DNA from 3 places in the Streptomyces sp. NPDC045778 genome. Region 1 is predicted to be linked to each of the others. Evidence: riboswitches for the same ligand, from Rfam matches in the RefSeq annotation. Region 1 holds a riboswitch; each other region holds the start of a gene.
The links. Region 1 has a riboswitch for cobalamin ahead of AC07GB_RS17350 (ABC transporter substrate-binding protein). Riboswitches for the same ligand answer to the same signal wherever they lie in the genome.

Region 2: another riboswitch for cobalamin. It lies ahead of metE (5-methyltetrahydropteroyltriglutamate--homocysteine S-methyltransferase); the one in region 1 lies ahead of AC07GB_RS17350 (ABC transporter substrate-binding protein).
Region 3: another riboswitch for cobalamin. It lies ahead of AC07GB_RS12420 ((2Fe-2S) ferredoxin domain-containing protein); the one in region 1 lies ahead of AC07GB_RS17350 (ABC transporter substrate-binding protein).

What each region holds. Positions count from the first base shown of each region.
Region 1 covers NZ_JBWKJZ010000012.1:46,133-55,723, reverse strand. Annotated here, with positions in the region: gene AC07GB_RS17370 (DUF2252 domain-containing protein) at 1-267, shown strand, start outside; gene AC07GB_RS17365 (HAD family hydrolase) at 352-1,512, opposite strand; gene AC07GB_RS17360 (AraC family transcriptional regulator) at 1,709-2,581, shown strand; gene AC07GB_RS17355 (VOC family protein) at 2,586-3,032, shown strand; cobalamin riboswitch at 3,056-3,241, shown strand; gene AC07GB_RS17350 (ABC transporter substrate-binding protein) at 3,397-4,404, shown strand; gene AC07GB_RS17345 (FecCD family ABC transporter permease) at 4,401-5,444, shown strand; gene AC07GB_RS17340 (ABC transporter ATP-binding protein) at 6,073-6,861, shown strand; gene AC07GB_RS17335 (MmcQ/YjbR family DNA-binding protein) at 6,858-7,298, shown strand; gene AC07GB_RS17330 (Rrf2 family transcriptional regulator) at 7,343-7,771, shown strand; gene AC07GB_RS17325 (MFS transporter) at 7,965-9,176, shown strand; gene AC07GB_RS17320 (D-alanyl-D-alanine carboxypeptidase family protein) at 9,413-9,591, shown strand, end outside.
Region 2 covers NZ_JBWKJZ010000021.1:26,747-36,337, forward strand. Annotated here, with positions in the region: gene AC07GB_RS25290 (MBL fold metallo-hydrolase) at 1-653, opposite strand, end outside; gene AC07GB_RS25295 (hypothetical protein) at 858-1,058, shown strand; gene AC07GB_RS25300 (amidase) at 1,045-2,448, shown strand; gene AC07GB_RS25305 (TetR/AcrR family transcriptional regulator) at 2,472-3,041, shown strand; gene metE (5-methyltetrahydropteroyltriglutamate--homocysteine S-methyltransferase) at 3,089-5,413, opposite strand; cobalamin riboswitch at 5,576-5,792, opposite strand; gene AC07GB_RS25315 (hypothetical protein) at 5,863-5,997, opposite strand; gene tsaD (tRNA (adenosine(37)-N6)-threonylcarbamoyltransferase complex transferase subunit TsaD) at 6,000-7,064, shown strand; gene AC07GB_RS25325 (N-acetyltransferase family protein) at 7,064-7,636, shown strand; gene alaS (alanine--tRNA ligase) at 7,663-9,591, shown strand, end outside.
Region 3 covers NZ_JBWKJZ010000008.1:8,721-18,311, forward strand. Annotated here, with positions in the region: gene AC07GB_RS12400 (acyl-CoA dehydrogenase family protein) at 1-517, opposite strand, end outside; gene AC07GB_RS12405 (PadR family transcriptional regulator) at 586-1,143, opposite strand; gene AC07GB_RS12410 (SMP-30/gluconolactonase/LRE family protein) at 1,247-2,209, opposite strand; gene AC07GB_RS12415 (cobalamin-binding protein) at 2,347-3,261, shown strand; gene AC07GB_RS12420 ((2Fe-2S) ferredoxin domain-containing protein) at 3,293-3,700, opposite strand; cobalamin riboswitch at 3,764-3,884, opposite strand; gene AC07GB_RS12425 (cytochrome P450 family protein) at 3,981-5,210, opposite strand; gene AC07GB_RS12430 (TetR/AcrR family transcriptional regulator) at 5,498-6,121, shown strand; gene AC07GB_RS12435 (MFS transporter) at 6,227-7,450, opposite strand; gene AC07GB_RS12440 (bifunctional cytochrome P450/NADPH--P450 reductase) at 7,662-9,591, opposite strand, start outside.

The DNA of each region.
Region 1 (9,591 bases):
CGCGACACGAAGGCCTCCGTGGACATCGCCGCGCTCGAACCCGCCGAACTCCTCGTCCACGCACGGCTCTGCGGCACCGCCCTCGCCCGCGCCCACGCCCGCTCCGGCGACCGCGTGGCCATCGCCGCCTACCTGGGCTCCGCCGACACCTTCGACCGGGCCGTCGCCGCCTTCGCCGTGCGCTACGCCGCCCAGAACGCGACCGACCACAAGGTCCTGACCAGCGCCATCGAGGCCGGGGCCCTCCCCGCGACCACGGCGTACTGAAGGGGCCCGGCACCCGCGGCCCCCGGTGTGAGGCACCGAGGCGGCGTTCCGCCGCCTGGACGGGACGGGCGGCACGCCCAGGCCCTAGCCGAGCTGCTCCGGCGTCACCGTGAGCCACCGCTTGTCCGCGGTGACGGGCTGCCCCAACTCCCGCTGCCGCGCGGCGTTCTTCCGCTTCATCGCGTCGAGCTGCTTCATGTAGCTGTCCTTGCGGTCGACCCACACGCGCACGCCGCCGTTCGCCACGTCCGCCGAGTGGAAGAGCATCGGCCCGTCGCTCACCGGCGTGTCCCCGGCCACGAGGACGGGCTTCTTCCACTCGTCGATGTACGTGGAGATCGCCGCGGGCTTGCCCTGGTACCAGGTCAGCGGCGCCCACAGGCGCGGCGTCAGCTCGTAGCGGGCGAGCCGCGCCCGGTCCTTGGGCCCGAAGCGGCCCTCGGCGATCTCCTTACGGGCGCTGGTGACGCGGCCGGTCCGCGGGTCCTTCAACTGGAGGCCGACGCCGATGACGTTCCGCGGCTTCACCCCGTACCCGTACTTCGGGTCGGCGAGGACCATCCGCACCAGGTCCTCGCTCGCGGCGCTCACGACGTACACCTCGATCCCGTGCGCGCGCAGCGCCTTGTACAGCTCCCGCATGCCGGGGGAGAACGCGGGGCGGTGGACCTCGGTCCGCGTCACCCTGCCGTTCTCGTAGTACGTCGCCGGGATCGGCTTGTCGTACGCGAGCAGCTCGTCGACGTACCTCTTGAGCGTCTTCAGGGTGAAGCCGGAGAAGATCTGCGCGGCCCACGGGTAGCAGACCTGGTCGTCGACCTCGCACAGGCGGTTGTAGTAGCTGTAGAGGCTCTCCTTGTGCGTGGCCGTGTCCTTGAACGGGATGACCTTCAGCGACGGGTCCATCGACTTCCGGGTCAGGACGCCCTTCATCTCCAGGAACGGGAGCAGCGCCTCCTCCAGGTCGTTGCGGTACGTCGTGTTGTCCGCGTCGAAGACGGCGTACGCGCCCTTGTGCTCGTTCTCGGCGATGACCTTGCCGAGTTCGGCGGCCACCGGCTTCGGCCAGTGCGCGAGCCGGTCCGCGGCGGCGCGGCCCGGCGCGCCCGCCCGGCTCGCGTCGGCGGTGTGCGCGCCCGGCCCCAGCGCGCCGCCCGCGAACACCGCCGCCGCGACCGCCCCCACGAGCCCGAGCGCCGCGCGCCTGCCCCTGCCGTGTGCTCCGCCTCGTGCTCGTACAGCCATGGTGTCCGTTCCTCGGGAGGGATGCGCCGCCCCGTGCGGAGCGGCGGGACATGCTACGAGCGCGCGGAGGCGATTCCCATGATCGATGTCACCGTGCGTGGCGGGCATGGGACGCGGCGGAGCGGGTAGATACGGGCCCGCCCCCGGGCCCTCACCCGGCCCGCGCCCGATCCCCTCGTACGGTCACAATGGACGCATGGACACCGCCCTCCGCGAGTTCGTCCGGGCCCCGCTCCCGCCGGAGCAGGGCGGCAAGGTCGTGTCCGCCGTGGGCTACCGCACGCGCGGTGAGGCGCCGGGCCTGCACCGCGGCCTGTCGTCCCCGTATCTGACGCTGATCTTCTCGCTCGACGGGCCCGTGGTCACCGGCCGCACCGCGCGGCAGGCCACCGGGCCCGGCGCGGTGCGCACCGGCATCGTCGTGGGCGGCCTGCACCAGAGCCCGGCGTACGTCGTGCAGCCCGAGCACCAGGCGGGCATCCAGCTCGCCGTGCACCCGCTCGCGGCCCGCTCGCTCCTCGGCCTCCCGGCCGCCGAACTGACCGGCGTGCTCGTCGCCGACGGCACGGACGTCCTCGGCCGGATCGCCGCCGACGTGCGCGAGCGGCTGTGCGCGGCCGACGGCTGGGACGAGCGGTTCGCCTGCCTCAACGCCTACTTGGCGCGCCGCGCCGCCGACGCCGGGCGCCTCGCCCCGGTGCGCCCCGAGGTCGCCGAGGCCTGGGCCTGGCTCGCCCGGCACCGGGGCGCGGGCACCGTGCGGGGCCTGGCCGCGCACGTCGCGCTCAGCGAGCGCCGCCTGACCGCCCTGTTCCGCGCCGAGACCGGCGTGACGCCCAAGCAGGCCGCCCGCCTGATGCGCTTCCAGCACGCGAAGGCGCGAATCGTGCGCGCGGTCGTCGCGGGCGCCCCCGCCGACCTCGCCCGCGTCGCCGCCGACTGCGGCTACTACGACCACTCCCACCTGGTACGCGACTTCCGCCAGTACACGGACGCGAGCCCGAGCGCCTGGCTGGCCGAAGAGTGCCGGAATATCCAAGCCGGAGGGCACCGCGACGGCGAAGGCTGAGGGCATGAACACCACCGAAGCAGTACAGAACGGTCACACCTCGCCGAAGCTGCGCGCCCCCGATGTCTGGCCCACCTTCCAGGCCCACGACGCGCCCGCCCTCATCGACTTCCTCGTCACCACCGTCGGCTTCCTGCGCACCGCCGTGTACGAGGACGCCGGCCGCGTGGCGCACGCCCAGCTCGACTGGCCCGAGGGCGGCGGCGTCATGCTCGGCTCGTACGACCCGGAGTCGGCCGAGTGGTGCCTGCGGCCGGGCACGTTCGGCGCGTACGTCGTCACGGACCACGTCGACGCCCTCCACCAACGCCTCAAGGAGGCGGGCGTGCAGGTCATCCGCGAGATCGAGGACCAGCCGTACGGCAGCCGCGAGTTCGCCGTCGCGGACCCGGAGGGCAACAAGTGGTCCTTCGGCACCTACCGCGGCGAGCCGCACCCCGAGCAGGGGTGACGCCCTGCCGGCCCGCGCCGGGGTGATAGCTTGCGCACGCCAGTCGTGCCCGCACCCGGGCCAGGGAATCCGGTGGGAATCCGGAACTGACGCGCAGCGGTGAGGGGGACGGGGGGACCAGCGGCCACTGGATGTCACCGGACATCCGGGAAGGCGGCCCCGCCCGGACGAACCCGAGTCCGAAGACCTGCTGGCACCGCCGTCCGCGCGCCGGGCGGCGGGGTTTCGCAGACCAGGCTCCGCGCATGAGCCATGAGACCCGGGAAGACCTGTGCCCTCATCCGCCCCTCGCGCACTCCGCGCGGCCGCCCGTCCCCGCACCGTCCCCGGTGCCCGCACCACACCCGGGGCGCGCCTCACGGCGCTGCTCGCGGCAGGCGGCCTGCTCCTGCTCACCGCCTGCGGCGGCGGCTCGGCCGAGCGGCGGGACGAGGGGGCCAAGGCCGCCGGCTACCCGGTGACGGTCACCGCCTGCGGCAAGAAGGTCGAGGTCACCTCCCCGCCCGAGCGGGCGGTCTCCCTCGACCAGGGCTCCACGGAGATCCTGCTCTCCCTCGGCCTCGCCGACCGCATGGCGGGGACCGGCACCTGGACCGACCCGGTCCTGCCAGGGCTGAAGAAGCAGAACGCGAAGGTCGAGCGCCTCGCCGACCGCTATCCGTCCCTGGAGAAGGTCCTCTCCAAGGAGCCGGACTTCGTCAGCGCGTCGTTCCTCTACACCGTCGGCAAGGGCGGCGTCGCCGACCGCGCCAAGTTCACCGAGCTGGGCGTCCCCGTCTACGTCTCGCCCACCGACTGCGCGGGCAAGGACAACAGCGGCGACGGCGACGGCACCCGCACCAAGACGCTCACCATGGACACCGTCTACGGCGAGATCCGCGACCTGGCCCGGATCTTCCACGTGGAGGGGCGCGGCGAGCGCCTCGTCGCGGACCTCAAGTCCCGCGTCACCAAGGCGAAGCGCACCCTCAAGTCGTCCGACGCGTCCGTCCTGTACTGGTTCTCCGACTCCAAGGCGCCCTACATCGCGGGCTGCTGCGGCGCGCCCGGCGTCATCACCCGCGCCCTCGGCGTCCGCAACGCCTTCGCCGACACGCGCGCCGAGTGGCCCCAGGTCAACTGGGAGACCGTGGCCGACCGCGACCCGGACGTCCTCGTCATCGGCGACCTCACCCGCAGGGCCCAGTCCGCCGAGAGCGCCCGCCAGAAGATCAAGTTCCTGGAGTCCAACCCCGTCACCAAGAACCTCACGGCCGTGAAGAAGAAGCGGTACGTGCTCCTCAGCGGCCAGGCCCTGAACCCCACGATCCGCACGGTCGACGGCATCGAACAAGTCGCGGCCGGGCTGCGCGAGTTCGGCCTGGCGCGGTGAGCACGGCCGTAGCCGAGCGGGTGCGCGGCGCCTGGCGCGCGGCGCTCCTGTGGGCGGCGGGCCTGGTGGCCCTCCCGCTGTCGGTGGCCCTCGCCGTCACCATCGGCCCCGCCGACATCTCCGTACCGGACGTCTGGGCCGCGGTGGCCGCCCACCTCGGCTGGGGCGAGGCCCGGCTCACCCCGCTGCGCGACGGCATCGTCTGGAACCTGCGCATGCCCCGCACCCTGCTCGCGGGCGTGTGCGGGGCGGGCCTCGCGGTGTGCGGCGCGGTCCTCCAGTCGCTCCTGCGCAACCCGCTCGCCGACCCCTTCGTCCTCGGCGTGTCCTCCGGGGCGTCGACGGGCGCGGTGGCGGTGGTCGTCCTCGGGGTGGGCGGGGGAGCGGTGTCGGTCTCCGGCGGGGCCTTCGCCGGTGCCCTGTGCGCGTTCGGCTTCGTGCTGCTCCTCAGCCAGGCCCTGGGCGCCACGACGGACCGCGTCGTCCTGTCCGGGGTCGCGGCCATGCAGCTCTTCTCCTCCCTCACCTCCTTCGTCATCCTGACGGCCGCGGACGCGGAGACGACGCGCGGCGTCCTGTTCTGGCTGCTCGGCTCGTTGAGCGGGGCCGACTGGACGGACGTGGCGCTGTGCGCGGCGGTCCTCGCCGTGGCCCTGGCGATCTGCCTGTCCCAGGCCCACACGCTCGACGCGTTCGCCTTCGGCCAGGACGCGGCAGCCGCCCTCGGCGTGCACGTCACCCGGGTCCGGCTGCTCCTCCTGTGCACCACGGCCCTGCTCACGGCGGCCCTGGTCAGCGCCGCCGGGGCGATCGGCTTCGTCGGTCTGACCCTGCCGCACGCGGCCCGCGCGCTGACCGGCCCACGCCACGCCCGCCTGCTGCCGGTGACGGCCCTGACCGGCGCGGTCTTCCTCATCTGGGTGGACACCCTGGCCCGCACCCTCCTGGACCCCCAGGAGGTACCGGTCGGCGTGGTCACGTCCTTGATCGGCGTGCCCGCGTTCGTGCTGGTGCTCTATCGGACGAGGAGGGGCGGGTGAAGCGGGTGGGGCTTCCTGTGGGGTTCCCCGCGGGCTTCCCGGAGGCTTCCCTTTGGGTTCCTGTGGGGCTTCCTGGGGGCTTCCCTTTGGGTTCCTGTGGGGCTTCCTGGGGGCTTGCCGGAGGCTTCCCGTTGGGTTCCCGTGGGGCTTCCCAGGGGTTTCTCGTTGGGTTCCCGTGGGGCGTCCCGCCGGTTTTCGGCGGGTGGTCCGGTGGGGCTTCCGGTGAGGCTCCGGCAGGGTTCCCGGAGGGCCTTCCGGCAGGCTGTTCGGCAGGGACTTCGGCGGGTTGTCCAGCTAGTTCTTCGGAAGGGTTTGTGGTGGGCGGAGGTGCGGGTGTGAGTGCCCGGCGGGTCTCCGTGTGGGCGGGGGAGTCCCGGGCGGAGCGTTCGGAGGGTGCTTCGGTGCGGCTCCCGGGGCGTCTGTCGGCGGGCCCTTCCGCGGGGGCCCCGGCGAGTTGGCCAGCAGGCCCTCCGGAGGAGCCTTCGGCGGGTGGAGGTCAGGGTTCGAGCGCGCTGAGCGGGTCCCCCGTATCGCCGGGGAGGGGCGCGTGAGCGCGGGGGAGCGGCAGACGGCCCCACCGGAGGGGTTCCCGGCGGGCCCTGCGCCGGAGCGGTCGGCGGGCGCGGGCCTGCGGGCCGGTCGGGTCTCCCGGGCCGCGGGCGGGCGCCTCGTCGTCGACGGCGTCACCCTCGCCCCCCGGCCGGGCACGGTGGTCGGCCTCCTGGGCCCCAACGGCTCGGGCAAGTCCACGCTCCTGCGCCTCCTCGCGGGCGTCCTGGCCCCGACCTCCGGAGTGGTCACCCTCGACGACGAGCCGCTGCGCGACCTCGGCCGCCGCGCGGTGGCCCGCCGCCTCGCCCTGGTGGAGCAACAGGCCGACACCCAGGTCGACCTGACGGTCCGGGACGTCGTACGCCTCGGCCGCGTCCCGCACCGCCGCGCCTGGGCGCCGGCTACGGCCGACGACGACCGCGCGGTGGCCGACGCCCTGGCCCGCACGGGCCTGACCGACCGCGCGGACCAGCCTTGGCACACCCTCTCCGGCGGCGAACGCCAGCGCACCCACATCGCCCGGGCCCTGGCCCAGTCCCCCCACGAACTCCTCCTCGACGAGCCCACCAACCACCTGGACATCCACCACCAGCTGGACCTGCTGACCCTGGTGGCGACCCTCCCCGTCACCACGGTGATCGCCCTGCACGACCTCAACCTGGCGGCGATGTTCTGCGACGAGATCCTGGTCCTGAAGGAGGGCAGGGCGTACGCGCACGGCACACCGACGGAGGTCGTCACCGAACCCCTCATCGCGGAGGTCTACGGCGTCCGCGCCCGGGTCACCCCACCCGCCGCTCCCCACGACCACCCCACCGTCACCTTCCTGCGACCGTCGGACCCGCCGCCTACACTCCCCGGATGACCACGCCCCCCGACGCCGAGGTCCCCCTCGACACGCTCACGCGCCTCCGCGCGATCTGCGGCCGCCTCCCCGACGCGTACGAGGAACAGGCCTGGACCGGCACCCGCTGGCGCGTCCGGGGCCGCACCTTCGCCCACGTCTACGTCACCGACCCCGCGCGCCCCGCCGCCACCCACGCCCACGCCGCCGCGCCCACCACGACCCTCACCTTCCGCGCCCGGGGAGAGGAGCTGGAGGCCCTGACGAACGCGGGCCCGCCCTTCTTCCGCCTCGGCTGGGGCGCGAACGTGGTCGGCCTGCACCTGGACGCGCCCGCCCCCGACTGGACGGAGGTCGCCGAACTCCTCGCGGAGAGCTATCGGGCCCTGGCCCCCGGAAAGCTCACGGCGCTCCTCGACCTCGACGAGCAGGGCTGGACAGCCACCCCCATGTCGTAACAGAATCAGTTGCGACAGAGCGCCGGGCCACGGAAAGGGGCGACGTGAGCGCCAACAGTCGCATGACCGTAGCCACGCACGCGCTGACGTGGATGGCCCTGGTCTGCCCGAAGCGGCCCGACGGCATCGTGACGTCCGATCAGATCGCCGACAGCGTCAACACCAACCCCGTCGTCATCCGCCGCACCCTCGGCAGCCTGCGCGACGCGGGCCTCGTGGTGTCGCAGCGCGGCCAGGGCGCGGGGTGGCGGCTGGCCCGCGAGCCCGAGTCGATCACCCTCCGGGACGTCTACCTCGCGGTGGAGCCGGACCCGCTGCTCGCCCTCCACCCCTCAGCCCCCAATCAGAAGTGCCCGGTGGGACGCGGCATCCCGCCGGTCCTTCGCGGCGCGTACGGCCGCGCGGAAGAGGCGATGAAGGCCGAACTGGCCGCAGTCACCGTCGCCGACGTCCTCAAGGAGACGGTCGCCTGACCTTCCCGGACGGGCCGGTCCCGGCGGACCGGCCTTTTTTCACCCCTGTGTCGTAACAGTAATTGTTACGACGATGGTGCTCGTACGCACGCCGCTCGTACGCACGCCGCTCGTACGCACGCTGCTCGCACGCACGCCGCTCGGGCAAGCACCACACCCACCCCACCACCCCCCAGAACCGGAGGAATCGCCCGTGTACCGACCACTCCTCGTCCTCGCCGCCGGAATGTTCGCCATCGGCACGGACAGCTTCGTCATCGCCGGCATCCTGCCGGACGCGGCCGACTCGCTCGGCGTCTCCGTGGGCACCGCGGGATGGCTGCTCACGGCCTACGCCTTCACGTACGCCGTCCTCGGCCCGGTCATGGCCGCGCTCACCGCGCGCAGGTCCCGGCGCCCGCTGTTCCTCGCCGGGTTCGCCGTCTTCACCGCGGGCAACCTCCTGACCGCCTTCGTCCCCCACTTCGGCGTGGCCCTGGCCGGGCGGGCGCTCGCCGGGTTCGGCGGGGCGATGGTCACCCCGGCGGCCGTCGCGGCGGCCGCGGCCCTCGCCCCGCCCGAGCGCCGCGGCCGCGCCATCGCCACCGTGATGACGGGCCTCAGCGCGGCGACCGCGCTCGGCTCGCCCATCGGCACGGCGATCGGCAGCGCCACCGGCAACTGGCGCCTCACCATGGTGTTCGTATCGACCCTCGGGGTCCTGGCCGCCGCGGCCATCGCGCTGCTGCTCCCCACGATCCCCACGCCCCCGGCGGTCCCGCTGCGCACGCGCCTCGCCCCGCTGGCGGACCGCCGCATCGGCCTCACCCTCCTCACCACGCTCCTCGTCTACACCGGCCTCTACACGGTCTACTCCTTCATCAGCGAGAGCCTCGACCGCGCGACGGGCGGCAGCGGCACCACCCTGGCCGTGCTGCTCTTCGTCTGGGGCCTGGCCGCCACGGCGGGAACGCTCGGCTCGGGCGGCCTGACCGACCGCTTCGGCGGCCGCCGCGTCATCAACACCGCGATCGTCGTGGCGGCACTCGACTTCGCCCTCCTGCCCTGGACGAGCGCCCATCTCGCCTCCACCGTCGTGGCGTTGCTCATCTGGGGCGTCTGCGGCTGGGGCCTCCTGGCTCCCCAGACCCACCGCCTGATCACCGCCCTGCCCACGGCGGCCCCTCTCCTCACGGGCCTGGCCTCGGCGATGGTCTACGTAGGCGTCTCGGCGGCCCCCCTGGTCGGCCAGGCGGGCATGGCCTGGGCGGGCCCCCACTGGCTCGGCCCCGTCGGCGCGGCCTTCATCACCCTCGGCCTCGTCGCGGCGGAGACGGCCCACGCGGTCATCACCCGTGCGGGGCGCAGCACCGTGGCCGGCCCCCGGTCGCGGGCCGCGGAGAGCGCGGAGGGCGCGCGCGGCTGATGGCGCGGCGACGGCCTTCACGGCGAGCAGCGGGGGACAGGCCGAACACCACCATGGCCGTGATCAGGAACAGGAACAGGAACAGGAACAGGCACCCGGCGGGCGGCTGATACCTGGATGACACATGTTCGCGGGCCGGTGGATGCACGACCCTGACCGGTTGGATGCGCGCTCCGCCAAGGCTGGGTGGCGTGCGGGGATCACCGCACGTGCCGGGCTGCGGAGAGGTGCTTGCGGTGAGGGGTCGTCGGGTGCGGGGCGTCGGGGCGGTGTGCGGGGCCGCCGGGCTGCTGGCCGTCGTCGGGGTCGGAGGGTGGTTCGGGCACGCCGGGGGCGGGGGCGGCGGGGCCCCGCGGCCGTACGAGACGGCCGCGGTCGCCGAGCGGCTGGACCTGCCGTGGCCCCGGGAGGGTCA
Region 2 (9,591 bases), on a different contig from region 1:
TCGCTCAGCTCGACGGCGACCTGGCCGGGGGTGTGCCCGGGGGCCGGCAGGAGGCGCAGGCCCGGCGCGAGCGTGACGGGGCCCTGCGTGATGTCCGCGAAGTCGAGCAGGCCCGCCGCGTGGACCGGGTCCACGGAGTCCCGGAACATCTGGCGCCGGGACTCCTCCATGTCCGCCGCCGCCCAGTGGTCCCACTCCGTACGCGTGGTGAGATAGCGGGCGTTGCGGAAGGTCGGCACCCAACTACCGCCGTCCAGGCGGGTGTTCCAGCCGACGTGGTCGGCGTGCAGATGGGTGAGGATCACCAGGTCGACGGAGTCGGGCGGGAACCCGGCCGTGGTGAGCCGGTCGAGGTAGTCGGTGTCCAGGTCGTTCCAGGCGGGCAGCGCGCGCTCCTTGCCGTTGCCGATGCCCGTGTCCACGAGGATCCGCCGCCCGTCGACGGTGAACGCGAAGCTGTGGCTGGACGCGCGCAGCACGCCCTCGTCGTCGGCGAAGTCCGGGGTGAGCCAGGGGGCTTGGGCGACGGTGTCAGGAGTGGCGTCGGGGAGCAGCCAGGCGCCCGTCTCGGGCGGGAAGTCGATCTCGTCGACGCGGTGCACGGCGAGGTTCCCTACGGTCCAGGTGGGGCTGGGGATGGGCTGGTGGTTCATGGGGTGCTCCGTGGCTCGAAGGGGTGCTCTGGGGCTTGAGGGGGTGCTCTGGGGCTCGAAAGGGTGCTCTGGGGCCGCCGCAGGCCGCACGCGACCGCCCAGCCAGCTAAAAGCAATGCCTTTGCTTTTAGTGGAGGCTAGCCCCTAAGGTGACCTAAAGCAAACTCTTAGCTTTTGTTGTCCCGTCTGGAAGGACACGCCCCCATGACCCCTGCCGACCTCGACCGCCGCGAAGCGGCCCGCTGGGCCCAGCGGGCCGGGCTCCCGCTGGCCGACGAGCGACTCGACGCCGTGGCCGCCACCGCCGCGCACATCCACGCCGTCGTCGCGACCCTGCGCGAACTCGACCTCACCGGCGTGGCGCCCACGCCCGCCGGGGCGGAGGTGCGCGATGCGGCCGTATGAGCTGACCCTCGCCGCCGCTGCCGCCGCGATCGCCGCGCGCGAGCTGTCCCCGGTGGAGCTGACCGCGTCGGTCCTGGACCGCGCCGCCGAGGTGGAGCCGGGCCTCAACGCCTATGTGGAGGTACGGCCCGAGGCCGCCCGCCGCGCCGCCGAGGAGGCGGAGCGCGACCTCGCCGCAGGGCGCGCCCGCGGCCCCCTGCACGGCATACCGCTCGCCCTCAAGGACCTCATCGACGTCAAGGGGCAGCCCACGAGCGCCAGTTCACGCGTGCGCGACGGCCACGTGGCGGCGGCCGACAGCGCCGTCACCGCCCGGCTCGCCGCGGCGGGCGCCGTGCTCCTCGGCAAGGTCCACACGCACGAGTTCGCCTACGGCCTGACGACGCCGCAGACCCGCAACGCCTGGGACCCCGACCGGGTCGCGGGCGGGTCGAGCGGCGGTTCGGCCGTCGCCGTCGCGGCCGGAGCAGCGCTCTTCTCGATCGGCACCGACACCGGCGGCTCCATCAGGGTCCCCGCCGCGCTCAACGGCATGGTCGGTCTGAAGCCCACCTACGGCCTGGTCCCCACGCGCGGCGTGACCGCCCTTTCCTGGTCCCTCGACCACGTCGGCCCGATCACGCGCACGGTCCAGGACGCCGCCCTCGTGCTCCCGGCCCTGACCGGCGACACCCACCTCCCGCTCACCGAAGAGGACCTGACGGGCCTTCGGGTCGGCGTCCCCGCGAACTACTACTTCGACCGCGTCACCCCCGACGTCGAAGCCGCCGTACGGACCGCCGTCGAGCGGCTGCGCGACCTGGGCGCCGAACTCGTCGACGTACGGATCCCGATGACCCGCTACATCCAGGCGGTCCAGTGGGGCCTGATGGTCCCCGAGGCCAGCGCGAACCACGAGCGGACCCTGCGCGCGACGCCCGAGCTGTACGGGGACGACGTCCGGGTGCTCCTTGAGGCGGGCGAGCTGTTCCACGCGGGCGACTACCTGCGGGCCCAGCGCGCCCGCACCCTGATGCGCCAAAAGTGGGCGCGGCTCCTGGACGAGGTCGACGTCGTCGCCGCACCCGCCGTGCCGCTGACCGCCGCCCGCACCGGGCAGGACACCGTGGAGTGGCCGGACGGCACGACGGAGACCGTGCCGGACGCCTACGTACGCCTGTCCGCGCCCGCGAACATCACCGGACTGCCCGCGCTGACCGTGCCCGCCGGCCGGGACAGTGCGGGCCTGCCCCTCGGCATGCAGCTCATCGGGCGACCGCGCGAGGAGCGGACCCTGCTGCGGACCGGGCGCGCGTACGAACGGACGCGCCCGGACACGGGGGCCCTCGCGCCGGGGGTGCTCGCGCCGGGGGCGGGGCCGTGCCCCCGGCCCCGTCCCCGTAGAAGCTAGGAATTCGCGTTAAGGTGAACGGCATGAGTCCCAGGCCCATGGCCCGACCCGGGGGGCGCAGCGCCCGGGTGCAGGCGTCCGTGCACGCCGCCGTGCGCGAGCTGGAGGCGGAGCAGGGGCGCGCGGCCCTGACCGTCCCGCTGGTCGCGGCGCGGGCCGGGGTCACGCCGTCCACGGTCTACCGCCGCTGGGGCGACCTCCAGGAACTCCTGTCGGACGTCGCCGTCGAGCGGCTCAGGCCCGAGGCGGAGCCGGCGGACCACGGCAACTTCCGCGCCGACCTGATCGCCTGGGCCGAGCACTTCCTGGAGGAGATGTCGTCCGCGCCGGGCCGCGCCTATGTGCGCGACGCGCTCCTCGGCGACCCCGAGAGCGGCAACGCGAGCCGCTGCTCCGACTACTCCGCCGAGCAGATCGACCTGCTCCTCGCGCGCGCCGCCGAGCGGGGCGAGCGGTCGCTGCCGGAGCGCGACGCCGTCATGGACCACGTGGTCGCGCCGCTGCTCTTCCGCATCCTGTTCCGGCCGGACGGCCTGTCACCGGAGGTCGCGCGGGGCCTGGTCGAGGCGGTCCTGGAGGCGGGCGCCCGCTGAGCGGGGCCCGGTGGCCGGGGACGCCCCCGGCCACCGGGCCCCGCGCGTCAGGACTCCCGCGCCGCCAGCTCCGCCCGGACCTGGCGCGCGGCGGCGACCAGGTTCTCCAGGGACGCCCGGGTCTCCGGCCAGCCGCGCGTCTTCAGGCCGCAGTCCGGGTTGACCCAGAGGCGCTCGGCGGGGATGGCCTCAAGGCCCTTGCGCAGCAGGGCCGCCGCCTCGTCGGCGCTCGGCACCCGCGGCGAGTGGATGTCGTACACGCCGGGACCCACCTCGCGCGGATAGCCCGCGGCGGCCAGCTCGTCCGCGACCCGCATGTGCGAGCGGGCCGCCTCCAGACTGATGACGTCCGCGTCGAGGTCGTCGATGGCCTTCAGGACGTCGCCGAACTCCGCGTAGCACATGTGGGTGTGGATCTGCGTCTCGGGACGTACGCCGCTGGTGGTGAGCCGGAAGGACTCCGTCGCCCACTCCAGGTACGCGGCGTGGCCTGCCGCGCGCAGCGGCAGCGTCTCGCGCAGCGCGGGCTCGTCGACCTGGATCACCGACGTGCCCGCCGCCTCCAGGTCGTTCACCTCGTCGCGCAGGGCGAGCGCCACCTGGCGCGCGGTGTCGCCGAGCGGCTGGTCGTCGCGGACGAACGACCAGGCGAGCATCGTCACCGGGCCGGTCAGCATGCCCTTGACCGGCCGGTCGGTGAGCGCGTTGGCGTACGCGGTCCAGCGCACCGTCATCGGCTCCGGGCGCGAGATGTCACCGGCGAGCACCGGCGGCCGCACATAGCGCGTGCCGTACGACTGGACCCAGCCGTGCCGGGGCGCGAGGTAGCCCGTGAGCTGCTCGGCGAAGTACTGGACCATGTCGTTGCGCTCGGGCTCGCCGTGCACCAGGACGTCGATGCCCGCCTTCTCCTGGAAGGAGAGCACCGCTTGGATCTCGGACTCGATGCGCTGCTCGTACCGGGCCTCGTCGATCCGGCCCGCGCGCAGGTCGGCCCGGGCCGCGCGCAACTCGGTGGTCTGCGGGAACGAGCCGATGGTCGTCGTCGGGAGCAGCGGCAGGCCCAGGCTCGCGCGCTGCGCCGCGGCCCGCTCGGCGTACGGCTGCGCGCGCCGGGCGTCGGCGGCGCTCGCGGCGGCGGCGCGGGCGCGCACCGCCGGGTCGTGGGTGAGCGCGGAGCCCGCGCGCGAGGCCAGGTCGGCGCGGTTCGCGGCGAGTTCGGCGGCGATGGTGTCCGTGCCCCGGGACAGGCCCCGGGCCAGGGTGACCAGCTCGGCCGTCTTCTGCCGGGCGAAGGCGAGCCAGCGCGTGACCTGCGGGTCGATGTCGCGCTCGACGGCGGCGTCCAGCGGCACGTGCAGCAGGGAGCAGGAGGCGGCGACGTCCACGCGGTCGGCGAGCCCGAGCAGCGTGCCGAGGGTGCTGAGGGATTTCTCCAGGTTGTTGATCCAGATGTTGCGCCCGTCGACGACCCCCGCGACCAGGCGCTTGCCGGGCAGGCCGCCCACCCGCGCGAGGTCGTCGAGGTTGGCGGCTGCGGGGCCCGTGAAGTCGACGGCGAGACCCTCGACGGGCGCCTTGGCGAGCACCGGGAGGGCTTCGCCGAGCCGGTCGAAGTAGGAGGCGACGAGCAGCTTCGGCCGGTCGGCGAGCGCGCCCAGGTCGCGGTAGGCGCGGGCCGCCGCGTTCAGATCGGCGGGCGTGCGGTCCTGCACGAGCGCGGGCTCGTCCAGCTGCACCCAGGCGGCGCCCGCCGCCCGCAGGTCGGCGAGGACCTCCGCGTACACGGGAAGCAGCCGGTCCAGGAGCGTCAGCGGCTCGAAGCCGGGGTCGACGTCCGGCGCGGGCTTGGCGAGCAGCAGATAGGTGACCGGGCCGACGAGCACGGGGCGCGCGGCGAGCCCGAGCGCGAGTGCCTCCTTCACCTCGGCGACCTGCTTCGTCGCGTCCGCCGCGAAGACCGTGTCCGGGCCCAGCTCCGGCACCAGGTAGTGGTAGTTGGTGTCGAACCACTTGGTCATTTCGAGGGGCGCCACGTCCGCGGTGCCCCGGGCCATCGCGAAGTAGCCGTCCAGCGGGTCGGCCGCGACCGCGGCGCGGTGCCGGGCGGGGATCGCGCCGACCATCACGCTGGTGTCCAGGACGTGGTCGTAGTACGAGAAGTCGCCGGTCGGCACCTCGTGGACACCGGCGTCCGCGAGCTGCTCCCAGGTGGTGCGGCGCAGCAGGGCGGCGGTCTCCCGCAGGGCCCGGGCGTCGACGCGGCCCTTCCAGTAGCCCTCGACGGCCTTCTTCAGCTCCCGGTCTGCGCCCTGGCGGGGGTAGCCGTACACGGTGGCCCGTGCCGCCGCGGCTGCGGACGTGTCTGTCACAGAACTCTCCTTCGCGAGCAATGTCGTGTGAGTCCCGGGACGATCGGGAACGCGAAGGAAGACAGACCGGGACGACCGGCCACGGCCTTCGACGGCCGCGCGCCTGTGCCCGATGTGTACGCCGACCCGCCCACGAGGTCACCGGTGAGCCGCGCACGCCGAGGCGCGCACGGGCGACGGGCAGGTCTTCGGACTCGCGGGCGAGACCTCCGAGGAGGTCACCTACTGGCCGTCGCTTCCCGGGTCCGTGCCGGACCCAGTGCGTATGACGGCGGTCGTTCCCACTCACCGCTGCGGGGCAGTCCCGGATTCCCACCGGGTTCCCTCTTACGACGCCGCTGCCTGGCGGGCAGGGCGAACCAGTCGCGCCGCAAGCGTAGGTGATGAACCCCTGTCCGGGGGAGGGGGGAAGACGGAGGGCCCTGCTTATTGCACATAGATTGCAATTACTATGGAGAGGCAGTAGCCGGGCCGGTCGGCACGCCGAAGGAGCCGGTGGAGCCGGTCGGCAGGCCGAAGGAGCCGGTGGAGCCGGTCGGCAGGCCGAAGGAGCCGGTCGGCACGCCGAAGAAGCGGGAGTACACGCATGGCACCCCCTCGGATCGTTCTGGGGATCGAGTCTTCTTGCGACGAGACCGGTGCGGGTCTCGTCCGGGACGGACGCCTGCTCGGGCACGCCGTCGCGTCCAGCATGGACGAGCACGCCCGCTTCGGCGGCGTCGTGCCCGAGATCGCCGCCCGCGCCCACGTGCACGCGCTGAACCCGGTGGTCCGCCGCGCCCTCGACCAGGCGGGGCTGCGGTTCGGCGACATCGGCGCCGTCGCCGTGACCACCGGGCCCGGCCTCTCCGGCGCCCTCCAGGTCGGCCTCGCCGGAGCGAAGGGGCTCGCGTACGCGCTCGACGTGCCGCTGTACGGCGTGCACCACCTGGCCGGGCACGTCGCCGCCGACACCCTGGAGCACGGCCCGCTGCCCGACCCGTGCGTGGTCCTCATCGTCTCCGGCGGCCACACCTCGCTGCTGCTCGTGCGCGACCTCGCCCGCGACCCGATCACGCACCTGGGCGACACCCTGGACGACGCCGCGGGGGAGTGCTTCGACAAGGTGGCCCGCGTCTTCGGCCTGCCCTACCCGGGCGGCCCGGCCGTCGACCGCGCGGCCCGCGAGGGCTCGCCGGACGCGGTGGCCTTCCCGCGCCCGCTGACCGGGCCGCGCGACGACCCGTACGCCTTCTCGTTCTCCGGCCTGAAGACCGCCGCGGCCCGCTGGGCCGAGAGCCACCGGGGCGGCGACCTGCCGGTCGCCGACGGGGCCGCCGCGCTCCAGGAAGCCGTCGCCGACGTCCTGACCCGCAAGGCGGTCGCGGCCTGCGCCGCGCACGGCGTGGACACCCTCGTGGTCGTCGGCGGCGTCGCCGCGAACTCCCGCGTGCGGGCCCTCGCCGAGGAGCGCTGCCGGGCGGCCGGCGTCACCCTGCGCGTCCCGCCGCTCGGCCTGTGCACCGACAACGGCGCGATGATCGCAGCCGTCGGCGACCTCCTGGTGCGCGCGGGTGCCGAGCCCGCGCCCCTCGACGTGTCCATCGACCCGTCGGCTCCGCTGGAGTACGCCGCGCTGCACCCCGCCACGGCCTTCGCGCGGGCCGCCTGATGGCCGCCGTGGTGCACCGCGTCGCGGGCCCCGGCCTGCTCGCCCACCGCGACGGCGTCCGCGCGGTCTACGCCGCCGCGTTCGCCGAGCCGCCCTGGCACGCGGACCCCGCCGAGGCCGACGGCTATCTCACGCGCCTCGCGGACGACGCGGACCGCCCCGGCTTCGCGGGCGCCGTCGCCCTCGACGGCGACCGGGTCCTCGGCTTCGCCACGGCCTGGACGTCGAGCACCCCGCTGCCCGCCACCCGCTCCTACCCGCGCGTCACCGCGGCGCTCGGCGCCGAGCGCACCGCCGCGTGGCTGTGCGGCGGCCTGGAGGTCGACGAACTCGCCGTCACGCCCGGCGCGCACGGACGCGGACTTGGCCGCAGGCTCCTCCAGACGGTCACGCGTGACGCGCCCGAAGGCCGCTGCTGGCTGCTCACGTCCGTCAAGGCCGACGCCACCGTCCGCTTCTACGAGCGGCTCGGCTGGCGGCAGGTCACCCACCCCGCCCCCGACGGGCACGGCACCGCCGTCTTCCTCGGCCCCGGCCACCCGGCGCGCACCGCCGCCCTCCCGCCCCTGTAACTCCTCAGCCCCGCCCGGAGCACGCCTTGCGCACCGCCGACATCCGCACCCGCTTCCTCGACTTCTTCGCCGAGCGCGGCCACACCGTGGTCCCCAGCGCCCCGCTGCCCACGCCCGACCCGACGCTCCTGTTCGTCAACGCGGGCATGGTGCCGTTCAAGCCGTACCTGACCGGCGAGGTCGCGCCGCCCTGGCAGCGCGCCACCAGCGTGCAGAAGTGCGTACGCACCCTCGACATCGAGGAGGTCGGCAAGACGACGCGGCACGGCTCGTTCTTCCAGATGAACGGCAACTTCTCCTTCGGCGACTACTTCAAGGAAGAAGCCATCACCTTCGCCTGGGACCTGAGCACCCGCTCCGTCGCGGACGGCGGCTACGGCCTCGACCCGGCGAAGATCTGGGTGACCGTGCACCACTCCGACGACGAGTCGCGCGGCCTGTGGCGACGCGTCGCCGACCTGCCCGACGAGCGGATCGTGGCCCGCGGCGACGAGGACAACTTCTGGTCCATGGGCGTGCCGGGCCCCTGCGGCCCCTGCTCGGAGCTGTACTACGACCGGGGCCCCGCGCTCGGCCGCGCGGGCGGCCCCGCCGTCGACGAGGACCGGTACATGGAGTTCTGGAACCTCGTCTTCATGCAGTACGAGCGCGGCGAGGGCACCGGCAAGACCGGCTACCCCGTCCTCGGCGAACTGCCCCGCCGCAACATCGACACCGGCATGGGCCTGGAGCGCATGGCCACCCTCCTCCAGGGCGTGGACAACCTCTACGAGACCGACGAGACCCGGCCTGTCCTCGACCGCGCCGCCGAACTCGCCGGGGTCCGCTACGGCGCCGACGCCGCCGCCGACGTACGCCTGCGCGTCGTCGCCGACCACGTCCGCACCGCCCTGATGCTGCTCACCGACGGCACCGCGCCCGGCAACGAGGGCCGCGGCTACGTACTGCGCCGCATCCTGCGCCGCGCCGTGCGCTCCATGCGTCAGCTCGGCTACGGCGACCCCGCCCTCGCGGACCTCCTCGCCGTCGCCCGCGACCGGATGGCGCCGAGCTACCCCGAGGTCGCCGAGGCCTACGAGCGCGTCGCCGACCAGGCCCAGGGCGAGGAGGACGCCTTCCGCGCCACCCTCAAGCAGGGCACCACCGTCCTGGACACCGCCGTCACCCAGGTCAAGGCCGGCGGCGGCCGCCAGTTGCCCGGCGCCCAGGCCTTCCTGCTGCACGACACCTACGGCTTCCCCATCGACCTCACCCTGGAGATGGCCGCCGAGCAGGGCGTCGAGGTCGACCGGGAGGGCTTCACCGCGCTCATGCGCGAGCAGCGCGAGCGGGCCCGCGCCGACGCCCGCGCCCGCAAGTCCGGCTCCGCCCCCGACACCTCGGCCCTGCGTGCCGTCCTCGACGCGCACGGGCCGACCGACTGGCGCGCCTGGGACAGCCTGGCCACGGACTCCCGCGTCCTCGCGCTCGTGGGCCCGGCCGGTCCCGTACCCGTCGTCCGCGCCGGTGAGATCGTCACCGCCGTCCTCGACCGTACCCCGTTCTACGCCGAGTCCGGCGGCCAGGACAGCGACGCCGGACGGCTCTCGGGGGCCTCCCTCGAAGCCGATGTGCTCGACGTGCAGCGGCCGCTGCCCGGCCTGGTGGCCCATCAGATCCGCGTCACCGCGGGGGAGTTGGCCGTCGGCGACGCCGTGCACGCCGCCGTCGACCCGGAGTGGCGGCTCGGCGCGCGCCAGGCCCACTCGGGCACCCACGTCCTGCACGCCGCCCTGCGCGAGATCCTCGGCCCGACCGCCCTCCAGTCCGGCTCCTACAACCGCCCGGGCTATCTGCGCCTGGACTTCCCCTGGCGCGGCGGCCTCTCCGCCACCGTGCGCAGCGAGGTCGAGGAGGCCGCCAACCGCGCGCTCCGCCGTGACCTGCCCGTCGGGGTGCGCTGGATGACGCTGCCC
Region 3 (9,591 bases), on a different contig from region 1:
AGTACTTGGAGCCGCTCGCACGGAAGCCGCCCTCGCCGTCGGGCTCCAGGAGCATGTCGGTGGAGTAGATGTCGGCGCCGTGGGACTTCTCGGAGAGGCCGAAGGCGAACACCTCGCCCTGGGAGAGGAGTTCGGCCGCGCGGGCGCGGGCGGCGGCGTTGTCGCTCTGCCAGACCGGGCCGAGGCCGAGGATGGTGACCTGCCAGGCGTACCAGTAGTCGAGCCCGTAGAAGCCGAAGATCTCGTTGAGGGCGGCGATCCGGGCGGTGTCCCAGCGCTTGTCGCCCTCGTCAGGGCCCGCGGCGGCGGCCGGGGTGAGGAAGGTCGCGAACAGGCCCTCCTTGGCGGAGAACTCCAGGAAGTCCGCGAGCCAGGCGCGGGAGCGGTAGTCCTCGATCAGCCGGCGCTTGCCGCGCGCCTCGAACCAGTCGACGGTCGCCCGCAGCAGCCTGCGCGTCTCCGCGTCGAAGTGCTTCGGGTCGTAGGTGTGGGGGTTGAACAGCAGCGGGTCGGCCATGGTCGTTCGCCTTTCCGGCTCGGGGAGTCGAGGACGTGGGGGAAGGGTGCGGGAGAGCGGTGGGTGCGTCAGCGCCGGGCGCCGAGCCGTTCGAGGGTGGCGATCACGTCGTCGAGCCAGGCGAGCGTCATCTCTTCGTACGCGATGCCGCCGCGCAGCACGACGTGCTGGAGTTCCTGACGGTCGTCCAGCGTGGCGGGGGCCTCGGGTCCGGTGAAGTCCCGCCGCTCGCCCGCGCGGTAGTGCGCGAGGCGGTCGGCGTGCGCCTGGCGGTAGCTCCGCACCTCGCGGATCAGCGCGGCCGGGTCGCCGAAGGCCGCGCCGCGGATCTTCACGGCCAGCTCGTGCCGGACGCTCTCGGGCTCGATCGGCTCGTGCAGCCACGCGGAGAGCGCGGCGCGGCCGAGGGCCGCGACGGAGTACTCCTTCTTGTCGGGCCGGTCCTGCTGCGCCACCTCGCGGGCCTCGATCCAGGCGTCGCTCTCCATGCGCTTGAGGACGCGGTAGATCTGCTGGTGCGTGGCGGTCCAGAAGTAGCCGATGGACCGGTCGAACCGCCGGGCCAGCTCGTATCCGGAGCCCGGCCGCTCCAGCAGGGAGACGAGAATCGCGTGCTCAAGCGCCATGCCCGAATCCTTCTATGCAACTCGTTGCATAGACAAGCGACGCAGGGCAGGTGAGACGCGGCTCACCCGCCCCGCGGCGCCGCGCCCTGCGCGGGCAGGGGGCTTACGCGGGGTCGGCGCCCGCGGGCACTTCGTAGATCTTCCCGTCGACGCCCGCCCGATAGAATTTGCCCGCCGAGAAGCCGCGGTCGCCGTGGCCGTAGGCCACCTGGGTGGAGAGGTGCAGGCCCGACTCCACCGCGCACAGGCGTCCGTCCTCGACGCGCCAGATCTGGCCCGCGGCGTGCGTGGTGATCAGCGGCCGCCCCTTGCTGTCGAGGGTAAGCCCGTCGGGCAGGGCGAGGACATCGGACGGGGCCACCGAGATCCAGCGCCGCGGGTGTGCCGGGTCGGCGGCCGGGATCCGGTAGAGGCCGGGGGCGACGGTGGTCTGGACGACGTAGACCTGCTGCCCGTCCGGAGAGACGGCGACGCCGTTGGGCTGGGGCACTTGGGCCCAGGCGGGGTCGACCTCGCCGTCCGGCGTGACGCGGCCGATGTTCCGCCCGCCCAGCGTCGTGGTGTACACGGTGCCGTCGGCCGCGAGGGCGACACCGTCGATGCCGCCGAGACCGGCGGCGTACGTGCTGACCTCGCCGGTGTCCGGGTCGACGAGCAGGAGCTTCGACGTGGGCAGCGCGTCGCCGGTGAGCGAGTGCAGAAGGTCGTTGCCGGTGCCGACGAGGAGGCGGCCGTCGTCCCGCACGACGATCCCGCCGTTGGCGCCGACATCGCCGGTGAGGGGTACGGGGGTGCGGCCCGGCGCGTCGATCCGGTAGACGCGGCCGGAGAAGTACGCGGTGGCGAACATCCTCCCGCGCTCGTCCACGACGATCGACTCGACCCAGTCGGGGACGCGTGCCACCTGGACCGGCGCGCCCGCCCCGGTGGCGGCACAGGCCGGTGCCGCGGACGCGGGGGCGGGTGCGAGCACACCCGCGGCCGCGGCAAGGAGGGCCATCGACAGGATGCCGCGGCCCGGCCGGCGCACGGCTCCGCGGAGCCTCCGGCTCACCTTCAACGTCATCGGTTCCCCTCCGTCGTCGGGTCGGTCCGCCCGGCGCAGTATCGGCTCCGGCGACCGCGAACACCACCGTCGGGAGGCGTCGGATCGGCCACACCCGTGCGGGGCGCGGACGGTGGCTCACGCCTTAGGGTCGGCGTATGCGCATCGTGTCCCTGCTCCCCGCCGCCACCGACCTCGTCGCCGAACTCGGCCTGGTGGAGCGGCTGGTCGGGCGCACCCATGAGTGCGACTGGCCGCCGCAGGACGTGGCGTCCGTCCCCGTGGTGACGGGCGCCGACCTGGACCAGGACGTCTTGAGCAGCCGGGAGATCTCCGACGCGGTGGGCGGGTCGGCGCACTCCGGGTCCTCGCTGTACACCCTGGACACGGAGGCGCTGGCGGCGCTGCGGCCCGATGTAGTCCTCACGCAGGACCTGTGCGACGTGTGCGCGGTGTCGTACGAGAGGGTCAGCCGCACCGTGCGGCTCCTGGACGCGGACACGCGGGTCCTGAGCCTGGAGCCGCGCACCCTTGAAGACGTCCTGGACTGCCTGGTCACCGTCGGCTCCGTTCTCGGTGTGCGGGAGCGGGCCGAGTTGCGCCGGGGGGAGCTGCGGGCCCGCCTTGAGCGGGTGCGCGCGCTGACCGCCGGGCGCGAGCGGCCCCGGGTGGTCGCGATCGAGTGGCTGGATCCGCTGTGGCCCGCAGGACACTGGGTGCCCGAGCAGATCACTGCCGCCGGGGGCGAACCGCTCCTCGCCGCGCCCGGCGAGCACACCGGGCCCATGACGTGGGACGCGGTGCGCGCCGCCCGCCCCGAGGTGCTGCTCGTCCTGCCGTGCGGCTTCCCGCCCGAGCGGACGCTGCGCGAGTCGGACCTGCTCACCCGGCTGCCCGGCTGGTCCGGGCTGCCGGCCGTCCGGTCGGGGCGCGTCTGGGTCCTGGACGGGCCCGCGTACTTCAACCGGCCAGGGCCGCGTGTCGTCCGCGGGGCGGAGGTGCTGGCCCACGTCCTGCACGGGGTGCGCGCCGGGGCGGCGGTGACGCCGGCCGAGGCGCGCCCGCTCCGCTGACGCGGGGGGGCGCGCCGCCCCGGCCCGGCGTTCAGGGCAGCGCGCGGCGCCGCGGCGGGCTGAACGCGTACAGGTCGAGGATCTCCGGTCGCGGCGCGATGCCCGGGCCTCCGGCGCGGACCCAGGCGACGATGTCCTCGGTCGCGTCCGCGTCGTTGACCAGGCCGAGCCACACCGGCCGGGCGCCCGCCGCCCGGCCCGCCGCGGAGGGCTGGACCACGATGACGTTGGCCTGGTCGCACACGTCCAGGCAGGCGGAGACGCGCACGGGCGCCTCGGCCCGCAGACGCGCGGTCTGCTCGGCGTGGTCGACGCCGGTCACCTTCGGGCTGCCGCAGCAGCAGTCCCGGCACACGACGACCCGGCAGGGCGCCGGGGCGGTGGCCGACTCGAAACTCCTCGCGGTGCCGGACGACGTCCGGGCCGGTCTTGCGGGCATGCCGCGTCCTGCCTCTCTCCGGGGAGATCCGCCCCGGTGTTCCGTGGAGGAGGCGACCGCGTGAGTCTCCTGGCTCTCGGGTCGTCGCTCGTCCCGGCCTTCCCACCCCCTGGGGGCGGTGGCCGGTCGGGACGCGCTCGCCGATCACAGTGGCGGGACCGCGCCGGATTCACACCGGCTTCCTCGGACCGCCGTCGCCTTGTTCGCCCGTCATCATTCCATCCGGCCGTACGTGACCGGCCGGGGGCCCGTTTCCGGTGCCGCGCCCGCCGTACGAGCGTCAGTGGCCGTACGAGCCGTACAAGGTGACCGGCAGGGCCTGGACGCTGTTGCTGACGAAGGACGGCAGCGGCACCAACTCGCCGGGCGGCACGGCCAGCTCCATGCGCGGGAACCGCCGGAACAGGGCCGGCAGGGCGATGCCCGCCTCCAGGCGTGCCAGGGCCGCGCCGAGACAGTAGTGCGGGCCGTGGCCGAAGGAGAGATGCTTCGGCTGCGGGCGTGCGAGGTCGAACTGGGCGGCGTCGGCGCCGAATTGCCCGGGGTCCCGGCCCGCTGCCGCGTAGGAGGCGAGGACGGCGTCGCCGCGGGGGATCACCACGCCCCCGATGGTGATGTCGTCGAGGGCGTAGCGGAGCGGGAAGTGCGCGACGGGCGCGTCCCACCGCAGGGTCTCCTCCACCACGGCCTCCCAGGGCCGGTGCCCTGCCGTGACGGCGGCGCGCTGTTCGGGGTGGGTGAGCAGGGCCCTGGTCGCGTTGGTGATGAGGTTGAGGGTGGTGCCGTGGCCCGCGACGAGGACGAGGACCAGGGTGCCGATCAGCTCCGGCTCCGAGAGCCGGTCCCCGTCGTCGCGCGCGGCGATCAGATGGCTGGTCAGGTCCTCGCGCGGCCGCTGCCGCCGTGCGGCGACGAGGTCGGTGAGGAGGGCGTGCAGGCGTCGCTGGGTGGCGAGGGTCTCGTCGGGCGTGGTGACGCTGCTGGTGAGGCTCGCGGAGAGGTTCCGGAAGTCGTCGTAGCGCTCCTCGGGTACGCCGAGGAGGTCGCCGATCACCGCCATGGGCAGGGGATAGGCGAAGTGGCGGCGCAGGTCGACGGCGTCGCCGCCGCGCCCCGCGAGGTCGTCGACGAGGTGGCGTGTGATCGCCTCGACGCGGGGCCGCATCGCGGTGACGCGTCGCGCGGTGAAAGCCTGCGTGACGAGGCCGCGCAGGCGGCGGTGCTCCTCGCCGTCGGCGGTGGTCATGCCGCGGTTGGTGACGAGGCTGATGAGGGGCCACCCTTCCGGCACCTCTCCCGCGCGCAACGCGGACCAGTGCGCCGGGTCCTTGGCGACGCGAGGGTCCGCCAGGAGTGCCTGGAGGAGTTCGTGACGGGTGAGGACCCAGGCGGGCACTCCACCGGGCAGTCGCACCCGCACGACCGGGCCGAGCGCGCGGAGCCTCTCGTTCTCGCCGTGGAGGTCACCGGCGCTCGCGTCGAGGCGGATGAGGGGGGTCTGGGTGTCCACGGGTCACCTCTCGCTGGAGTCGAGGACGGGGGTCGTTCGCGGAGCGTGTGCGGTGACGGGCCTGGGACGCGCCCTGGGCGCCCCGGAGCGTGCGCGGGCGCCGCGCGGGGCGGATGTGCGCGGGGCGGGGTCTGGATCGTACGGTCGGACCCGGTCGCGGAGAAGAGCGCGGGCGAGGCCCGTCGGGGTGCCCGGGGAGGGATTCCGGCCGACTTGGTTCAGCCGACTGGGTTCAGCCGACTTGTTCATACGACTTACTCAGTCGACTATGTCGCTACTATGTACCCATGGCTCATGTGACCGCGGCCGAGCGCCGCCCCCAGCTGATCAAAGCGGCCATCGCCCTCATGACCAGGGAGGGGGTCGCCGCCGGAAGCACCCGCGCCATCGCCGCCGAGCTGGGCGTCGCGCAGGCGACGGTGCACTACACCTTCGGCACGAAGGAGGACCTCTACCGGGCTGTCATGCGGCAGCTCAGCCAGGACCTGGTGGCCCAGGCCAAGGCGGCCGCGCCCACGGAGGCCGGATTCGAGGAGACCGTCGCCGCCCTGGCCACGGCGACGTGGCACACCCTGCGCGAGCAGCCGGCCAGTCATCAGCTGCTCACCGAGCTGACCATGTTCGCGCTGCGGACACCGACGCTGCACGAGGCGCTGGAGAGCCACTTCCGCGAAGTGACGGACGTGACCGCGCAGTTGGTGGAGGAGGCGGCCGAGCGCACCGGGCAGCGGCTGGCCGTGCCCGCCGAGGTCATCGCGCGGTTCTGGCTCGCGGGCTTCGACGGGCTCGTCCTGCAACGCCTGGCCCTGCCCGACGAGGAGGCCGAACTGCTCTGCCTGCGGGCCCTGGTGTCCAGCGTCGTGGCCCTGGCGGGCGGCAAGCTCGACCTGCTGCCGTTGCCCGGGACCTGAGGTGAGGTGACGGTACGCGAGAGCGGCCACCGCCCCTGATTCGGTGTCAGGGGTGGTGGCCGCTTCGCGTGGTGCGGGCCGGGGCACCGGAGGCGTGGCGCCGGCTCAGCCGCTCTTGGCCATCGACGCGGCCTCGGCGCGCTGGTCGCCGTCGATCGTCGCGCTGGCGACCGTCATCCGCAGCGGCGGCAGCGAGGCCACGAAGGTGCCGAGCGCCAGCAGGAGGGCGAGTACCCCGGCGCCCGCCGAGTCCAGGACGGCGCCCACGGCCAGCGGGCCGATGCCGGTGCCGAGCGCACTCGCTCCGCTGAGGGAGGCCACCAGGCGCCCGGTCGGGTCGAGGAGGGCCGCGGCCGCGAGGGTCTGCACCAGGACGGCCAGTTGGCAGGCCTGCCAGAGCACGGCCGCGACGGTGAAGAGCACCGGGTCGTGGGTGAGGACCAGGGCCGCCATCGACAGGGCCTGCGCCGTGATGAAGGCGGCCAGGGAGCGCGTACGGCCGAAGCGGCGTGCGGCGACCGGGCCGAGCGCGGCCCCGGCGAGGGCCACGACACTGGACACGGCGAGGACCACCGACACGGCGGAGTGGGACAGGCCGGAGTGCTCGCGGCCGAGCACCGAGGCGTAGGCCCAGGCGCCCTGGGTGACCGCCCACAGCAGCGCGATCGCGCCGAGGAGCATCCACGAGGGGGTGGCCGCCCGGTTCCGCGCGGGGGCCGGGACGGTGGCCGGTGCGCCGGCGTCGTCCGAGGCGGTGCCGCCGGTGGCGGGTCCGTCGGGGAGCCCTCCCACCAGGGGCCACGCGAGCACGCAGCACAGCGCCATGACGAGGAAGCCGGTACCCTCCCCCACGCCGTGGTCGACCGCGGGCACGGCCATGATCAGCAGGGCGGTCACGGCCACGGTGCCCGCGATGGTGACCGCGGACGCCTTGTCGGCGTCGTCGGTGGCGGCGATCGCGGCCGTGGCCGCGGCGTAGACCGCGCCGAGCCCGGCGCCCAGGACGAGGTTCGCCAGGATCAGGGTCGGTACGTCGCTCGCGGCGGTGGCTCCGGCGAAGCCCGCGCAGGCGACGGTCAGGCCGATGCGGGTCATGCGCACGCGCCCCGGCCGTGCGGCCCGCGCGGCCATGAGCAGCGTGACGACCGCGGTGGCCATGAGCTGCGTCGCGCCGACGAGTCCCGCGCCGGATTCCCCCAGCGAGAACCGGGCGGAGAAGTCGTCGACGAAGACGGGCATCAGGTTCGCCCCGCCGTTGCCCAGGGTCGTTCCGGCGATGAGCGCCACCGCGACGCCGAAGGTCAGGACGGCTGTCCTGGGCGCCGTCACCGGTGTCTCCGCGGGGTGGGGTGGGCCATGGGCGCGGCTGCTCGGCGTGGGGTCGGGTGTGCGAGGGCCATCGGAGTCCTCTCGGGGATCGGTGGTCGGTAGTCGGCAGGAGGTGTGGAAGCGGTGCTTCGGGGCCCGGTGGTCACGGGCGCGTCGGGCGTCCGTGACCACGGGGCGGGGCGGGGTGGGTCGAGGAGGCGGGCCGCCGGTTTCAGCCGGTCCAGACGTCCTCGACGTAGCCGCCGGAGCGGATGAGGCCGTCCAGCCAGTCGGTGGCCCGCGCGTCGTCCGCGCCGGTGTGCTCGCGGTAGACGGCCATGAACGCCTCCCGTACCGCGGGGGCCATTCGGCGGCCGTCGCCGCAGACGAACACCCGCCCGCCCGCCTTCAGGACGTCCCAGACCTCGTCGCTCTCCCGGGCGATGCGGTCCTGGACGTAGCGGGCGCCGTCCTCGGGGGCCTGGGAGAAGACGGGCCGCATGCTGACGGCCCCGGCCGTCCCGGCCGCTTCGAACTCCTCGCGGTGCAGGTAGTCGACCTCCGGGTGGTCGCAGCCGAAGTAGCACAGGAGCGTGCCGGTGGACCCGGTGTGCACGCGGTCGAGGACGGCCCCCCGGAAGGGGGCGAGACCGGTGCCCGCGCTGACCAGGATGACCGGGACCGCGTCGTCCGCGGGCAGCCGGAAGGACTCGCCGCACGGGAGCACCCTGGCCTGGACGGTGTCACCGGCCCGTACGTTCTGGACGTAGTGCGAGGCGATGCCGTGGAAGGTGCCGTCGCCGGCGCGGTGGGGCGCGGCGAGCAGCGACACCATCAGGTCGATCTCGCCGGGGCTGGCCTGCGCGGAGGACGAGATGGAGTAGTGGCGCGGGCGCAGCACCGGGAGGAGTTCCAGGAAGCGCGTGAACGGCAGTTCGCAGGAGCGGTAGCGCTCCAGCAGGTCCAGGACGCTGAGCCCGGTGGCCGTCACCTGCTCGTGGAAGGCGTCGGCGGCAGCCGAGGCCAGCTCGGCCAGGGGGCGGTGCTCGGGCGGGCAGGCGGTGTGCTCGGCGAGGACGGCGACCTGCTCGGGCGTGGCCGGGGTCTGGAGTTCCACGAAGTCGGTGAGCAGCCGGCGCAGGGCCAGCGGCCGGTCGACGGGCAGGGTGTTGCGGGCGCGGCGGCGGGCGCTCAGGCGCACGGTGCGCTCCGGGTCGAGGCCGAAGCGGCTCACGGCCCGCTGGACGAGGGCTTCGGGGTTGCGCGGCAGGACGGCCAGGTGGTCGCCGGTGCGGTAGGTGACGCCCTCGGGCAGCCGCAGCTTCAGGTAGCGCTTGGAGCGGCCCAGCTCGTGCTCCATGTCGACGAGTTCGTACGCGTCGAGCACCTCCATGTGCTGGACGCCGTGCCGGGCGGCGAGTTCGCCGGTGACGGAGGCGGTGGCGTCCTCCAGCTCGTACAGGCCCTGCTCCGCGGAGTCGGGATCGGGTCGCGCGGCCTCGCCGTCGGTGGTGCCGTACCGGTCGAGCAGGGCCGTCCACAGGTCCGCGGTCCAGCGGTCCACGGTGCCTGCGAAGTCCCCGGATGCGTCCGCGGCGCCGCGCTCCAGGAGCGGGGTGGCGCCCGCGGCGGCGAGCCGCTGTTCGATGAGGGTCGGCACGTGCTGGTAGGTGGCGGCCCAGTTGCGGTCGCCGACGCCGAGGACGGCGTACCGAAGGCCGTCGAGGGCGCCCGGCTCCAGGCCTTCCAGCCAGGTGACGAACTCGGCGGCGTCGTCGGTGGGCCGGCCGTTGTAGGAGGCGGCGACGATCACCACGGGCCCGTCGGCGGGGTCGAGCTTGCCGGCGCGGTCGTCGAGAGGGGCGACGGCGGTGGTGAAGCCGTGGTCGTCGCCGTCGGCGGCCAGGTCGCGGGCGAGCCCCGCGCAGGTGCCCAGGTTGGAACCGTGCAGCACGGTGAGCGCGGTCGCGGCGGCGCGGCGGGCCGCGAGCCGGTCCTCGCTCACGGGCGCCGCGCTCGCGGCGGCGGGCAGGCGGCGCTCACCGCTCGTGCGCCGGGCGAGCCGCAAGGTGAACGCGTCGGGCTTGATGGTGAGCGACTGCTTGATCGTGAGCTGGTAGTCGGTGTGGTCGAGCAGGCGGTAGCGGTGGACGAGCAGGCCG